4 regions of the Brenneria tiliae genome follow, and region 2 is predicted to be linked to each of the others. Evidence: predicted binding sites of a transcription regulator. Region 2 holds the regulator's gene; each other region holds the start of a gene.

Region 1 (3,801 bases), on a different contig from region 2:
TATCAGGTCTATCGCCATCAACTGGGAAACGATCCGGCGGCCGACGAGCTGGTGTATGAGGAGAAGGATGATACCTTTTACGTCAGCCTGGGCAAGACGACCTCGGAAAGTTACATCATCATTTACCTTAGCAGCACTACCACTACCGAGGTGCTGTTGATCGACGCGGCGCGCCATGATGCCGCACCGCAGGTGTTTATCCCCCGGCGTAAAGATCACGAGTATGGCGTCGACCACTATCGGGACGCCTTTTACCTGCGCTCCAACCGGGAAGGAAAAAACTTTGGCCTGTATCGCACGCAGGAAGTCGGGGAAGGTAGTCTGGAAACGCTGATTGCGCCGCGGGAACAGCGCGTGCTTGAAGGTTTCGAGCTGTTTCGCGACTGGCTGGTGGTGGAGGAAAGGGAGCGGGGGCTCACCAGCCTGCGGCAAATTCACTGGCAGACGCGGGAAGAGAAAAATATTACCTTCAATGACGCCAGCTACGTGACCTGGCTGTCGTATAACCCAACGCCGGAAACCGCGCTGTTGCGCTACGGCTACGCGTCCATGACCACCCCGAGTTCGCTCTTTGAGTTGAATATGGATACCGGCCGGCAACGGTTGCTCAAGCAGGCGGAAGTGAAGGACTTTCGCGCGGATAATTATTGCAGCGAACGCTTATGGATTACCGCCCGCGACGGTGTTGAAGTCCCGGTCTCCCTGGTCTATCATCGCGAACATTTCAAACCCGGTCAAAATCCCATTCTGGTCTACGGCTATGGCGCCTATGGCAGCAGCATGGACGCGGATTTCAGCGTCAGCCGGCTTAGCCTGCTGGACCGGGGGTTTGTCTTTGCGCTGACCCATATTCGCGGCGGCGGCGAACTGGGGCAGCAGTGGTATGACGACGGACGATTGCTGAATAAAATGCATTCGTTTACCGACTTTATCGATATATCGCAGGCGCTGGCCGAAAAGGGTTATGGCGATCGGCAAAAAATGTTCGCCATGGGCGGCAGCGCGGGGGGATTATTGATGGGCGCGGTGGTGAATTTGGCGCCGGATCTGTTTAAAGGCGTCGTCGCCCAGGTGCCGTTTGTCGACGTGCTGACCACCATGCTGGACGAGTCCATCCCGCTGACCACCGGCGAGTATGAAGAGTGGGGGGATCCGAACGATCGCCGCTATTATGACTATATCAGGCAATACAGCCCGTACGACGGGGTAACCGCTCAGGCTTATCCGCATATGCTGGTCACCACCGGATTGCATGACTCGCAGGTTCAGTATTGGGAACCGGCAAAATGGGTGGCCAAGCTGCGGGAACTAAAAACCGATAAGCGTTTTTTGCTGCTGTATACCGATATGGATGCCGGGCACGGCGGAAAGTCGGGACGCTTCAAACATTATGAGGATATTGCGCTGGAATATGCGTTCTTGCTGATGGTGCTTGAAATCGATTGAAGTGATGAGAGTAAACCCGCTGATGCGGGTTTACCGATCAGCATTGTTGGCTTTAAGTGATATCCGCCTGAGGCTGCGCTTTCTTGGCCTTTTTATCCGCGCGCTTTTCAACGGCGGTTTTCAGGGGTTTTTTCTTGCTGTTCTTTTTGCTGTCCATTCCTTTACTCATTTCTGACCTCGCTTGGTAAAAGGTTGGGTTGCTCACCCATTAACCGCTTGTTTGTTGCGATATGCAAGGAGAAAATATTTTTTATCACGATGAAATATGTCGCCGGCAGACGCTATTTGGATTTAGGCTCATAGGGCAGGCGTGAGAACTGTAGCGACCGCTGGCGGTAAAATCCGACGCGCTCACGGAAATAACCGCGCAGATGCTCCGGTTGTTCCCGCTCTACCACCTCAGGAATAACCGGCATATTATAGCGTTCTTTAAAGGCAACGCCCGACGCGGCCAGATCCACATTAATCTTGTCCATCTCTTCTTTGGGCAGATCGGCCAAATTATGTCCCATGTGGTCTTCTCCTGCATATCGATTACCGTATTCTGTGCGTCAAGGTAAAACAGAGCCGGGGAAATGGCAAGACGCTGCCCCGGCTGCGGTGGGTATAAAACGGGTTCAATTATATTTCCCATTTTCTTTGATAATAAAAATAATTCTCAATCACGATAACGAATTATTTATTGAAAATGAAAATTAGTATCAATTATGTAAAATGTAATTATATGATTTAAAACATAAAAATAATTATTTGTTAATTTAGTTAATGAGATGTTTTTATTTTTATTATTCAGGCATAATAAGCCGCGATGCATTTACCTGCCTGAGAAATAAGGAATGACTATGTTAAAAAAAGAAATGATCGAAAAATTGAACGAGCAGCTTAACCTGGAGTTTTATTCCGCTAATTTATATTTACAGATGAGCGCCTGGTGTGGCGATAAAGGCTTTGAAGGTGCTTCCGCTTTTCTGAAAACCCATTCTCAGGAAGAGATGGAGCATATGCAGCGCCTGTTCAACTATCTGGATGATACCGGCAGTATGCCGATATTAGGCGCCATTGCCGCGCCGCCGGTGGAGTTTGCGTCGCTGGCGGACGTATTCAAACTCACCTATGAACATGAGCAACTGATTACCGACAAAATTAACCAGCTGGCCCACGCCGCAATGGCGCAACAGGATTATTCAACGTTCAACTTCCTGCAATGGTATGTGGCCGAGCAGCATGAAGAAGAAAAACTGTTCAGATCTATCCTGGATAAACTGGCCCTGGTCAACACCAGCGAAGGCGGCCTGTTCTTTATCGATCAGGATCTGAAAAAAATGGCGGCAAATGTGTCCGGTGGCGCAACGTCCTGAGTCCTTCAGACTGACTGAAACCCCGGCATAGCGGCAATGCGCATCGGTTGAACGAGCGCATTGTCCTGCCGTAACGGAACCTTGCCTTTACTACTTTCCCCCCTCGACTTCATCCGGCACTATCGTTATGATCGCCGCTAGCGGCTAATATAGTAACCCTCTGTTTTATATGGTATGAAGCCTGCCTTCGAGCTGGATAATAGTGCCGCTGCAACGGAACGGGGCGTAAGCGCCTGAATAATCATGCTCAGGAACAACATGATGAAGAAAATATTGTTATTGCTGATTCTCGCTTCACTGTCTGTTAATGCCTTTTCCGCCGCCAAGCTGGCGAATATAAGCCGTCTGCAATACGGAGAAACCTGGGCGTTTACGCGGGAAGAGGTTCAGCTTATTTGCCGGCCCGGCAACGCACTGTATGCCCTGCATACCGGGACGTTGATGCAATATCCACTTAACGACGTCGCTACCGCCCAGATGAAGTCCGGACAGGTTAATGCCCAGCCGATAGACGCCATCTGGTTGGACGACCCCAAGCATCCGGGGCAGAAGAAAAGTTTACAGCCTTTTATCGAACGCGCAGAACAGCTTTGCGATCCGGATGCTAAACCATAAAGTGATTGATTCCTTAATTGAATGTTAATTTACCAGCCTTTAATGGTTACAATAAAGTGTGAATTCTGTTCCATTTGTGATAATTGCAAATGCAAGAAAACTGGAAAACGCAAGGGAGTTGGCTACGCTTAGGTGACAAGGCTTGTTCAGCTTGTATAAATGCCAACTTTTAGCGCACGGCTCTCTCCCAAGAGCCATTTCCCTAGACCGGATACAGGAATCGTATTCGGTCTTTTTTTTAAATCATTGATTTATAACTATTTATTTTTTTGATCCACGAAAATTCCACGAAAATCGATATTCGGTCTTTTATAGATAAGTATATTTCTTGCCCCTTGTATTCAGATAGTTATCTGTCATTTTGGCCGATTTATGGCCGAGT
Region 2 (3,801 bases):
GTAACCATCCGGAAATACTGATCGTTGCCCTGATTGACATAATTCATGTTTTGCACCAGCAGGCTGCTGGTCTTGGACGTCGCCGTCATCTCTTTGAAGGAAAACATGGTATAGAGCGACACGCCGCCCCACAATACGCAGAAAATGCCAAGCACCCACAACATGGCCGTTCTGATGGCAATGTTCTTTAAAAGTTTCATTGTTCACTCCAGACCTAAGCACGCATTAATAAAAATGTTTTAATGGTTAATCGGCTTTGTAGTACGAAATTCAAGCCGCCGGGAAGTGTCGCCGCTCCCTGGCATTGGTGTTCCGTGGTATTGAACAGATAAGATCACTTAATTAATCGACAAAACTCAGACAACATTTAACCCCGGTACGGCTCTTGTCGTAGTTTGTTTTCTATTCTGTGAACGAATTCATAACATTCTATAAATACAAATTTTTTTGAGCCCCGGAATTTCAGCTAAAAATTACCCGCCACAATTTACGTCTCCTTACCGATACGAGTTTCTCATGCCGGTAGTGTCTGTTATTATTAGGCGATAAGTGGGTGAAAAACGGCACCATACCATTAAGAATCAAGAGGTTATTTAATTCATGGCACTGATAGGAATTTTCTTTGGCAGTGATACCGGCAATACCGAAAACATTGCCAAGACGATCCAACAGCAGCTGGGAACCGACGTTGCTGAAGTTCATGACATCGCCAAAAGCAGTAAAGAAGACCTTGAAGCTTTCGATATTCTATTGCTGGGTATCCCCACCTGGTATTACGGTGAAGCCCAATGCGACTGGGATGACTTTTTCCCTACGCTGGAAGATATCGACTTTAGCGGCAAACTGGTTGCCCTGTTTGGCTGCGGCGATCAGGAAGACTATGCGGAATACTTCTGTGATGCCATGGGCACCATCCGCGATATCATCGAACCGCACGGCGCGACCATCATCGGACATTGGCCGACGGAAGGCTATTACTTTGAAGCGTCCAAAGGTCTGGCGGATGACAAGCATTTCATCGGCCTGGCTATCGACGAAGATCGTCAGCCTGAACTGACCGCCGAGCGCGTCACCGCCTGGGTAAAACAGATTAGCGAAGAGCTGAATTTGCCAGAGCTGCTGGCTTAACACCACGCCTTGGCTCTGACAACTCCCTCGTCAGAGCCAAATCAATAGAAAAAACCTTTCATTAAGATTGATACATTTTTTTAACTTCCGGCCACAATTCTGTACAATACCCACATCGGTTATGTATGTTCACCATCGTTTTCCTCATTTGCCAACAATGCATTGCGTGCTACCTCTGTATTGTGTGTGGGAATAACCTTGTTAACATTCCATGGTTTCCATTTTGAATGCACGGTTCTATAATTGAGACGCTATTACATTTTTTGAGCCGACCGATGCCATAGGCTAGATAGCCCCCATTGATTAAGTAAGCAACAGGACTAAACCCGCATGACTGACAATAATATCGCATTAAAGAAGGCCGGCCTGAAAGTCACACTTCCGAGACTGAAAATTCTGGAAGTATTGCAGGACCCGGAGTGCCATCACGTCAGTGCGGAAGATTTATATAAAAAACTGATTGATATGGGCGAAGAGATTGGTTTGGCGACCGTCTACCGCGTACTGAATCAGTTTGATGATGCTGGTATCGTCACCCGCCATAATTTTGAAGGCGGCAAGTCGGTTTTCGAACTGACCCAGCAACATCATCATGACCATCTGATTTGCCTGGATTGTGGCAGAGTGATTGAATTCCGTGACGAGTATATCGAAGCGCGGCAACGTGAAATCGCGGAAAGACACAGCATAAAACTGACCAACCACAGCTTGTATCTGTATGGCCATTGCAGTGAAGGGGATTGCCGTGAAGACGAAACCCTGCACGATGAAAAAAGATAAATCAACCGCATAAAAAATCGCAGGTGCGATTTTTAACAAATAAAACCGCCGAGGCGGTTTTATTTTTTTATCCTGTAGACGCCCCAGCAATTATCCCACCCAGGTATCCCGCAGGCCCACCGTACGGTTAAACACCAGATGCTGCGGAGTGGAATAAACCCGGTCGGCGCAGAAATAGCCTTCCCGTTCAAACTGATACGCTTTTTCCGCTTCCGCCTGCGCCAGGCTCGCCTCGACAAAACCACGGGTCACCTGCAGCGACTCGGGATTGATGGTTGACAGGAAATCATCCGCCGCCCCGGGGTTGGCCACGCTGAACAGCCGATCGTACAGCCGGAATTCCGCCGGCAGGCCATGCGCCACCGACACCCAGTGAATAACGCCTTTGACCTTGCGCCCATCGGCCGGATCCTTACTTAAGGTATCCGCATCGTAGCTGCAATAGATGGTGGTGATAACCCCCTGCTCGTCTTTATCGATGCGCTCCGCTTTGATCACATAGGCGTTGCGCAGGCGAACTTCCTTGCCCAGCACCAGACGCTTATACTGCTTATTGGCCTCTTCGCGGAAATCCGCGCGATCGATATACACTTCTCGGCTGAACGCCACCTGGCGGGAGCCCATTTCCGGCTTATTCGGATGGTTCGGCATGGTAACCAGCTCTTCATGATCCGCAGGAAGGTTCTCAATCACCACCTTCACCGGATCCAGCACCGCCATGGCGCGCGGCGCATTGGCGTTAAGGTCGTCGCGGATACAGGACTCCAGCGCCGCCATTTCAACGTTGTTATCCTGTTTGGTGACCCCGATACGGTAACAAAACTCGCGGATAGACGCGGCGCTGTAGCCACGGCGACGCAAACCGGAAATGGTCGGCATACGCGGATCGTCCCACCCTTCAACAATCTTTTCCGTAACCAGCTGGTTCAGCTTACGCTTGGACATAATGGCGTATTCAAGGTTAAGGCGGGAGAATTCATACTGCCGCGGATGGCAAGGTATGGTGATGTTATCCAGCACCCAGTCATACAGGCGGCGGTTATCCTGGAATTCCAGCGTACACAGCGAGTGCGTCACCCCTTCCAGCGCATCGGAAATGCAGTGGGTAAAATCATACATCGGGTAGATGCACCACTTGTTGCCGGTCTGGTGGTGTTCGGCGAACTTGATCCGATACAGCACCGGGTCACGCATCACGATAAACGACGACGCCATATCAATCTTGGCGCGCAAACAGGCGGTTCCCTCGGCAAAGCCGCCGTTACGCATTTTTTCGAACAGCTCCAGGTTTTCCTGCACGCTGCGATCGCGGAAGGGGCTGTTTTTGCCCGGCGACGTCAGCGAACCGCGGTATTCGCGGATCTGCTCCGGCGTCAGTTCATCGACGTACGCCAGCCCCTTGCTGATAAGCTCCACCGCATACTGATGCAGCTGATCGAAATAATCGGAGGAATAGCGTACGTCGCCGCTCCATGAGAAACCCAGCCAGTTAACGTCGCGTTTGATCGACTCAACGTATTCAATATCTTCTTTTACCGGGTTGGTATCGTCAAAACGCAGGTTGCATTGCCCGTTATAGTCGCGGGCGATACCGAAGTTGAGACAGATAGATTTCGCATGCCCGATATGCAGATAGCCGTTAGGCTCCGGCGGGAAGCGCGTCTGAATATGGTCATGCTTACCGGACGCCAGATCTTCATCAATAATCTGGCGGATAAAGTTGGTTGGGCGGGCTTCAGCCTCACTCATGCTTGGTTCCTCAATGCTTAAACGACATATAACCGCTAATGATCCAACAAGCCAAGCCGGGAAACAACCGTTAGTTTGATTAAATTATCGGTGATGAATAAAAACGGGGCGAGATAGCAATCTCGCCCCGCGATTTCATCTACT
Region 3 (3,801 bases), on a different contig from region 2:
CAAATCGCGCTCAGGATCGCCGTCGCCGCGCAGTATGATCTGTTGTAAAGAGGGATGGTTCTGCCGCAGCGTCTCAATAAACCTATCGTCATGGAACAACTCATGGCCGCGATCGGCGATCAGCAGCGCCGGCGCGATCTGCTGCGCATAGGCGCTCAATTCACTGCGCTGATGGTTGAACAGCGCGTTCACCGGCACCACGCCAATACGCAGCAAGGCGAAATAGGTCTGGTAAAATTCGGCGATATTCCCCAACTGCACCAGCGCCGTTTGCCCGCGCCGTACGCCGCGCCGCGTCAGCGCGCCCGCCAGGCGGTTAACGCTGTGGTTTAGCTGGCGATAGCTGAAGCGGCGATCGCCGTCGATCAGCGCCAGCGCATCGTTGTCTTTGTGGCGGCTGAGAATATCGCCCAGCGGCCGGTCGGTCCAATAACCGCGCTCACGATAGCGCTGCTCCAGTTCGGCGGGCCAGCGGTTGAATTCAATGATCATGCGACGCACTCCCGATCGTTGGTTATCCCAAAGGCGTTGAGCATGGTGCTCAGCTTCACGCCGGTTTCGTTCCATTCGGAAACCGGCTGCGAATCCGGCACGATGCCGGCGCCGGCAAACAGCGTCACCCGATTTTCACGCACTTCGCCGCAGCGGATGGTGACCACCCATTCGCCGTTGCCCTGCGCGTCGCACCAGCCGACGATGCCGCCGAACAGCCCGCGATCGAAGGGTTCCAGGGAGGCGATTAGGGAACGCGCCGCCTCGGTCGGATACCCGCACAGTGCCGGCGTGGGATGGAGCAAACTGGCCAGTGACAGGGCGTTGTCGGTTTCATTGGCCGTTTCGCCGCTGATGGCGGTCGCCAAATGCCACAGCGTGGCGGTGGAAAGCAGTTGCGGCGTATCTGGTATATGCAGTTGGCGACAACGGGGGATCAACACACGGCGCATCTCGTTAATCACCACCTGATGCTCATACCCATCCTTCGCCGAATCCAGCAATCGTTGCCCCACGTTCCGATCCGCCTGCGGGTCAGTGGCCCGCGCAGCCGACCCCGCCAACGGCGTAGAGTGTAGATGGCGCCCCGACTTACGCAATAACAATTCAGGGCTGGCGCCCAGCAACGCGCCATCGTCAAGTGGGACATAAAAATGGTAGGCATCGGGTTCTCGGGCCAGCATACGCGCCAACAGCGCCCGATGGTCGACCGGCGCGCCGAGTTCAATATCCAGCAGGCGCGAGAGTACGACCTTGGCGATGTTCCCCTCCCGCGTCGCATTCACGGCCTGACTCACCAAATCGACAAAAACCTCCCGCTCCGGTCGTGGCGTGGCGGTGACGATATCCGGTAATGAAGGACAGTCGCTGAGTAAGGGCGTGGTTAAATCGGATCGACGGAACCAGTGGCTTTGCCGGGGAATAAACAGCGACGACGGACGGGTGGCGTCAAAAGGAATCGCGCCGACCAGCACCGGTTCGGCAATGCCCGCCGCCCTGGCGTGCGCAAACGCCTGTTGCAGGGTTCGCTGAAATTCGCCCTCGGCATCAAAACCATCGCTGGCGGGCGTTGCCAGCGACATAAAACGTCCCTGCGTATACAGGCTACGAAAGGGCGAACTGAAAAAAAATCCTGAATCCGGCCTCCAACCACTCTTCTCTTCCTGCGTGATATTGTCCCTAATCAAACGGTACACTCGCAACCTCCTGTATCATTCATAATGATAACGATTATGATAACGATTATCATTAATGGATTTGGGTAACAACTTAAGGCGATGCTTAAGCATTGTCAATATGGGAAAATAAGCTTCGGTCCCCCCAATTGACGTTTAAGAGATAAGAGGTTCAGGTAATGAGAGTGGAATTTTACTTCTCGAGATGGCGCCGTGTGTTGCTGCCGCTGTTGGCGTTAGCGCTACTGAGCGCATGCGACGAAAAAAACACGGCCAACGAGGCGGCAGAACCGGATAATACGGCGGTCAGCGGATGGCCGCGGCAGATTAAAACCCTTGACGGCACCCTCACTATCAAATCCCCGCCGCAGCGCGTCGTCTCCACCAGCGTCACCGTTACCGGAACCCTGTTGGCGATCGATGCGCCGGTGATCGCCAGTTCCGCCACCAGCCCGGGCTCCCGTATTTCGGACAGTCAGGGATTCCTGCGCCAATGGAGCAATATCGCCCGTGAACGCAAGGTAAAAAAAATCTATGAAACCAAGCCCAATGCCGAAGCTATCGCCAACGAAGCGCCGGACCTGATCGTGGTCGCCGCCACGGGCGGCGACTCCGCCCTGGCGCTGCGTCAACAGCTTAGCGATATCGCGCCGGTTCTGGTGATCAATTATGATGATAAAAGCTGGCAGGACCTGGCCCTTCAGTTGGGCTACGCTACCGGACGCGAGGAGCAGGCTCAGGCGGTGATTGCGAAATTCGACAGCCGACTGAACGCCGTGAAGCAACATTTGCGTTTACCTCCGCAGCCCGTCAGCGCCTTTGTCTGGCGGGAAGACGGCAAGGGCGCCAATTTATGGACCACCGACTCCGCACAGGGCCAGTTGCTTCAACAGTTGGGTTTCGAGCTTGCCATAGTGCCTGATTCAGTGAAAGGCAATTACAGCATGGGCAAGCGTAAGGATCTGGTGCAATTATCAGGCGAAAAGATGGCCGACGGGCTGAACGGTAATACCTATCTGCTGTTTTCCACTGATGGGGAGAGCGTCGGGCAATTGCTCGCCAATCCTTTTGTCGCCCATTTGCCGGCGGTCAGGGACCGCCATGTTTATGCCATGGGCAACGATACCTTCCGCCTGGACTACTATAGCGCCAGCAATATGTTAGATCGGCTGGAAAACCGTTTCGGCGGGCATTAACTTCCCGCCGATGACACCGGCTGCGCCGGAGGGGGGTTTTCAAGCCGGCGCAGCGGCGCAGACAGTGCGGCCAGCGCCACGCACGCCAGGGCGGCGCCGAGGCCGAACAACAGGCCGGAGGTTTGCGGCAGCAGCTGTGTTCCCATGGTGCCCAGCAGCAGAGCGCCAAAAGCATCCCCCGTTACCGCCTGCGCCGTCCACAGACCATTGACGCGTCCCAGCAAGGCATTTGGCGTCAGACTCTGCACCAGCGTAAACTGCAACAGCGCATTGATGGCGCTGAGATAGCCATAAATCGCCAGGCAGCACAGCGATAAGATAAAATAGGGCATCAGGCTGAACAGGCTGAGAACTAAAAATCCCGCCACCGCCGTGAAGATCATCAATCTGCCGGGACGGGGGGTTTGGGCCACCCGCCCGCTGGTGAAGGCGCCCAGCGCCGCACCCAGCGGTATCGCCGAATACATCAGTCCCAGATGCCATGCGTCAATCCGCCAACCAACCGCCAGAGCGGGAAACAACACCCGCACGGCGCTGGTCAGGCTGACCAGCGTGCCCATCAGCACGATTGCGCCGATAACCCGATTTTGTTTTAAAAAAACCATCCCCGCCAGCAACGCACGGCCGGGATGCTCCCTTGGCTGCTGCGGCGGCGGCATTGAAGGCAAACGTATCAGCGGAATCAGCGTTATCCAGGTTCCGAGCGCGGCCAAAGCGTAATTCCAGCCCACATCGCCCCAGGCGATAACGATACCGCCGATGGCGGGAGACACCACCGCGCCGAAGCGTACCGTCAGCATGCTGATGGCCCCCGCCGCGCCGAGGTTTTCCCGCCCGACCAGCGCCGGGGTCGCGGCCATCAATGCCGTCATGCCCACCGCGCCGAAAAAACCGTCCCATACGGCAAGCAGCCACAGCAGGGTCAACGAAGGTTCCGC
Region 4 (3,801 bases), on a different contig from region 2:
TGATAGGCCGGCATATAAGCCTTGGCCCGCTCTTCATAGCTATTCATGGTGTTCAGGACCGGCGCGAGTATCGCCTGTTGTTCGGCGGGCAGGCTCTGGTGCAGCGTGGTCAACGAGGTTTGCGCCTCGTCAATGGCGGCGGCGAGTTCATCCGCGGATTCCTTATCCCGGGATAACAGCATGCCGCGGACATGATAACGAACCGCCGTCAGTTTCAGGTTCAGATCGGCAAGCAGCAACTGAAGCGTCAGATTATAACCGTCGGCATTTAATTGATCGCCCAGTTCTTTTAATGGTTTTCCCGTTTCGGAAATATTCCAGCTTTTCCTGACGTCGTCCTTTTTGTGAATGGCATCAACGTAGTTTTTCTGCCGTTGCTGATATTCGGCGATAACGGTTTCGATATGGGTGAATTGTTCTCTGGCTTTTTCCGGCCAGTTCCAGCCTTTGGCATCAGATACATACTTATTGATATTATCAATATGAGTAATATTTTGCTTTATATCTTCCGGGGAGTATGTGGCGCTATAGCGTACCCGATAATATTTCGCCTGGTTAATTTCATTATTGATATTGTTGCTTAAATTGACTTTATCAATACTTCCTTTTAATTCTTCAATATGCATGACGCCTGCGCCGGCAATAATTACCGTCATTATTAAGATCAGGAAGAAGCCTAAGCCTAATTTCTTACCGACGTTGATATTTTCAAATTTTATAGCCATTTTGTTTCTTCCACTATCTTATGAACTGAATACTGACTCTGGTTTCGTCCCCGTATTGCGAATGACGGGGGACGGCGCCACGAGATTGTCGTGTGAGATACAACATATCGGTATAAAAATCATACGATAGGATCACAGTTAATTTATCGGCAATTTATGGAGAATCTTTACTATACCCGTCATACTTCAAGCTGCAGATGCGTTGGCTGCGCTCAGTCACCCGAATCACTTACTTTAGTAAGCTCATCGGGATTCCTTCCCTTGCCGCCTTCCTGCAACTCGAATTATTTAGGGTATATCTCTATTGCTTATCAATATGCAAATAAAGTCTGGGAGAGGGGGAATATTCGATAATTTATAATAAAAAACCGGAATAACGACGGTTATTCCGGTTTGCTTTGCGACCGCCCGGGCAGGGCGGCGGCGGGAAACGGCTTATTTTTTCGCTTCCGCGAAACGTTTGGCCGCTTCGTCCCAGTTTACGACGTTCCAGAACGCTTTGATGTAATCCGGGCGACGGTTCTGATATTTCAGATAATAGGCATGTTCCCACACGTCCAGACCCAGGATAGGGTAGCCGGATGCGCCGGAAATAGCTTCGCCCGACAGCGGGCTATCCTGATTGGCCGTGGATACCACCGCCAGTTTGCCGTCATCTTTCAGCACCAGCCAGGCCCAGCCGGAACCAAAGCGGGTTGCTGCGGCCTGTTCAAATTTTTCTTTGAAAGTATCGATGCTGCCGAAATCACGCTCAATGGCGGCTTTCAAATCGCCAGCCAGCGTGGTGCCCAGCTTCAGGCCTTTCCAGAACAGGCTGTGGTTGGCGTGCCCGCCGACGTTGTTACGTAAAACGGTTTTTTTCTCTGCCGGCACTTTGTCCAACTGGGTAAGCAGCTCGTCTGGGGACAGCTTGGCGAATTCAGGCAGGGATTCCAGCGCCGCGTTAGCATTATTGACGTAGGTCTGGTGGTGTTTGGTGTGATGGATTTCCATCGTTTGCTTGTCGAAATGGGGTTCCAGTGCGTCATAAGCATAAGGCAGGGATGGCAGTGAATAACTCATGTTTAGCATCTCCGTGGTTATAGTGCTGAGTAATTGTAGTGGTGAACTGCGCCGTACCGAAACGCGACCTTGCTCACAATTTCCTAGGTCCGGTACAAGGACAGTATGCGGCGCTGATTTTGTTAGCACCGCGTAAGCACTACGTTCATTATAGTTAATTAAATGATATTGAAAATGATTATTCTCGTCCAAACGCGGTCATCTGCCGGCGTTTAACCCAATATAACAAGCGCTTATGTGGTTAGGGTATGAGGTAAAAACAAATCGGTCTAAGCTCGGCGGGCGCCCGGGGTATGATTTTCCGCCGCCGCGCTACTCGCTCAGACGCTGCGGATGAGTATAGATGGTGGCCCGCCCCGGACGACAGAACCCCGCCAGCGTCAGGTTGCAGCGCTCGGCCACCTCGACGGCCAGCGAGGTGGCGGCGGAAACCGCGAACAGGATCTCCACGCCGCACATGGCGGATTTTTGCACCATCTCGTAGCTGGCGCGGCTGGAAACCAGCACCGCGCCCTGCCGCCACGGCTGTTTTGCCCGCATGCCGAGCAGCTTATCCAGCGCCACGTGGCGGCCGACGTCTTCACAGCCGCCGCGCAGTGCGCCGTCCGGCGTAATCCAGGCCGCGGCATGGGTGCAGCCGGTTAACTGGCCCGCCAGCTGTACCTGCTGCAGCTGCGCCAGCGCCGATTCAAGGCGGCTGAGCGAAAAGGTCTGGGTAAATGGCAGGGGCGCAACCGGTTTGCCGATCTCCGCCAACTGCTCCACCCCGCAGACGCCGCACCCGGTGCGGCCGTCCATCGCCCGTCTGCGGTTTTTTAAACCGGCGAAGCGGCGGCTGGAAAGTTCGATTTGCACCTCAATGCCGTTGCATACCGGCTGAACATCGATGCCGTAGATATCCTGCGGTGCGGCGATGATGCCTTCCGACAGCGAAAACCCCAGCGCAAACAGCTCCAGGTCTTTCGGCGACGCCATCATCACCACGTGTGAAATACCGTTGTAGACCAGCGCCACGGGCACTTCTTCCGCCAGCCAGTCGGCCTGCGGCTGCGTCAGCGCGCCCTGATGGCTGACGGTACGCTGACAGGCTCCCGCGGGGGGAGTAACCGTTTGTGGGATAACGCCTTTCACCTGAAATACCTGCAAGTTAATCGCTTTTAATCAATGGCGCTATTATTTCACCGCCTCCCCGCGGATGCGAACTTTTCTCTGCAAACAGCGATCGTGCCCGCGTCATGGTTGTGAATTTGTTGATTGATGGTTGCTAAATTGTGACTTGCTTCGAAAAGTTGCCATTCTCTCTGACCGGCGGCTGTCATAACGCGCTATCCCCGCATACGATTTAACCATGCTCACCGCGCAGCGACCGTTTTCCTATAGCCTCTATTTCCACTGCGGTTCCGCCGCGTACCCCAACCGCGAAAAGGAGACTGAAATGGCACATATCACACCTGAAGGCCGGCTTATTTCCGATGAGTATGGCGCGCCTAATCTGAAAAAACGCTATGACAACTTTATCGGCGGAGCCTGGGTTCCGCCCGACGGAGGTGAGTATTTTGTTAATCTGACGCCGATTACCGGCCGACCTCTATGCGAGGTGGCCAGCTCTACCGCGCGGGATGTTGATTATGCGCTGGATGCCGCCCACCAGGCGAAGGCCGAATGGGGCGCCATGCCGGTACAGGAGCGCGCGCTGCTTCTGAATCGTGTCGCCGACAGGATGGAGCAAAACCTCGACCTGCTGGCCAGCGTGGAAACCTGGGATAACGGTAAACCGATCCGTGAAACCAGCGGCGCGGATGTCCCGCTGGCCATTGACCACTTCCGCTATTTTGCCGCCTGCATCCGTTCTCAGGAGGGGGCGATCAGTGAGATCGACGGCGACACCGTGGCGTATCACTTCCATGAGCCGCTGGGCGTGGTGGGGCAGATTATCCCCTGGAACTTCCCGCTATTGATGGCCTGCTGGAAGATGGCGCCGGCGCTGGCGGCGGGAAACTGTATTGTGCTGAAA

The links. The regulator Fur, encoded in region 2, represses iron uptake genes when iron is present. The targets are predictions, from matches to a motif close to ATAATAATGAGAACNACTATCAA.
Region 1: ftnA (non-heme ferritin) is a predicted target of Fur. The motif match lies at 2,086-2,108, and genes of this name have one in related genera.
Region 3: MFP24_RS11405 (isochorismate synthase) is a predicted target of Fur. The motif match lies at 1,719-1,741, and genes of this name have one in related genera.
Region 4: sodA (superoxide dismutase [Mn]) is a predicted target of Fur. The motif match lies at 1,950-1,972, and genes of this name have one in related genera.

What each region holds. Positions count from the first base shown of each region.
Region 1 covers NZ_JAKPCB010000103.1:330,094-333,894, forward strand. Annotated here, with positions in the region: gene MFP24_RS22315 (S9 family peptidase) at 1-1,446, shown strand, start outside; gene MFP24_RS22320 (hypothetical protein) at 1,499-1,651, opposite strand; gene MFP24_RS22325 (DNA polymerase III subunit theta) at 1,728-1,958, opposite strand; gene ftnA (non-heme ferritin) at 2,289-2,804, shown strand; gene MFP24_RS22335 (YebY family protein) at 3,063-3,419, shown strand.
Region 2 covers NZ_JAKPCB010000095.1:35,763-39,563, forward strand. Annotated here, with positions in the region: gene MFP24_RS08790 (methyl-accepting chemotaxis protein) at 1-200, opposite strand, end outside; gene fldA (flavodoxin FldA) at 601-1,128, shown strand; gene fur (ferric iron uptake transcriptional regulator) at 1,459-1,908, shown strand; gene glnS (glutamine--tRNA ligase) at 1,999-3,657, opposite strand.
Region 3 covers NZ_JAKPCB010000097.1:29,890-33,690, forward strand. Annotated here, with positions in the region: gene MFP24_RS11400 ((2,3-dihydroxybenzoyl)adenylate synthase) at 1-492, opposite strand, end outside; gene MFP24_RS11405 (isochorismate synthase) at 489-1,679, opposite strand; gene fepB (Fe2+-enterobactin ABC transporter substrate-binding protein) at 1,847-2,863, shown strand; gene entS (enterobactin transporter EntS) at 2,860-3,801, opposite strand, start outside.
Region 4 covers NZ_JAKPCB010000101.1:274,583-278,383, forward strand. Annotated here, with positions in the region: gene MFP24_RS18150 (methyl-accepting chemotaxis protein) at 1-725, opposite strand, end outside; gene sodA (superoxide dismutase [Mn]) at 1,161-1,787, opposite strand; gene fdhD (formate dehydrogenase accessory sulfurtransferase FdhD) at 2,100-2,933, opposite strand; gene exaC (acetaldehyde dehydrogenase ExaC) at 3,223-3,801, shown strand, end outside.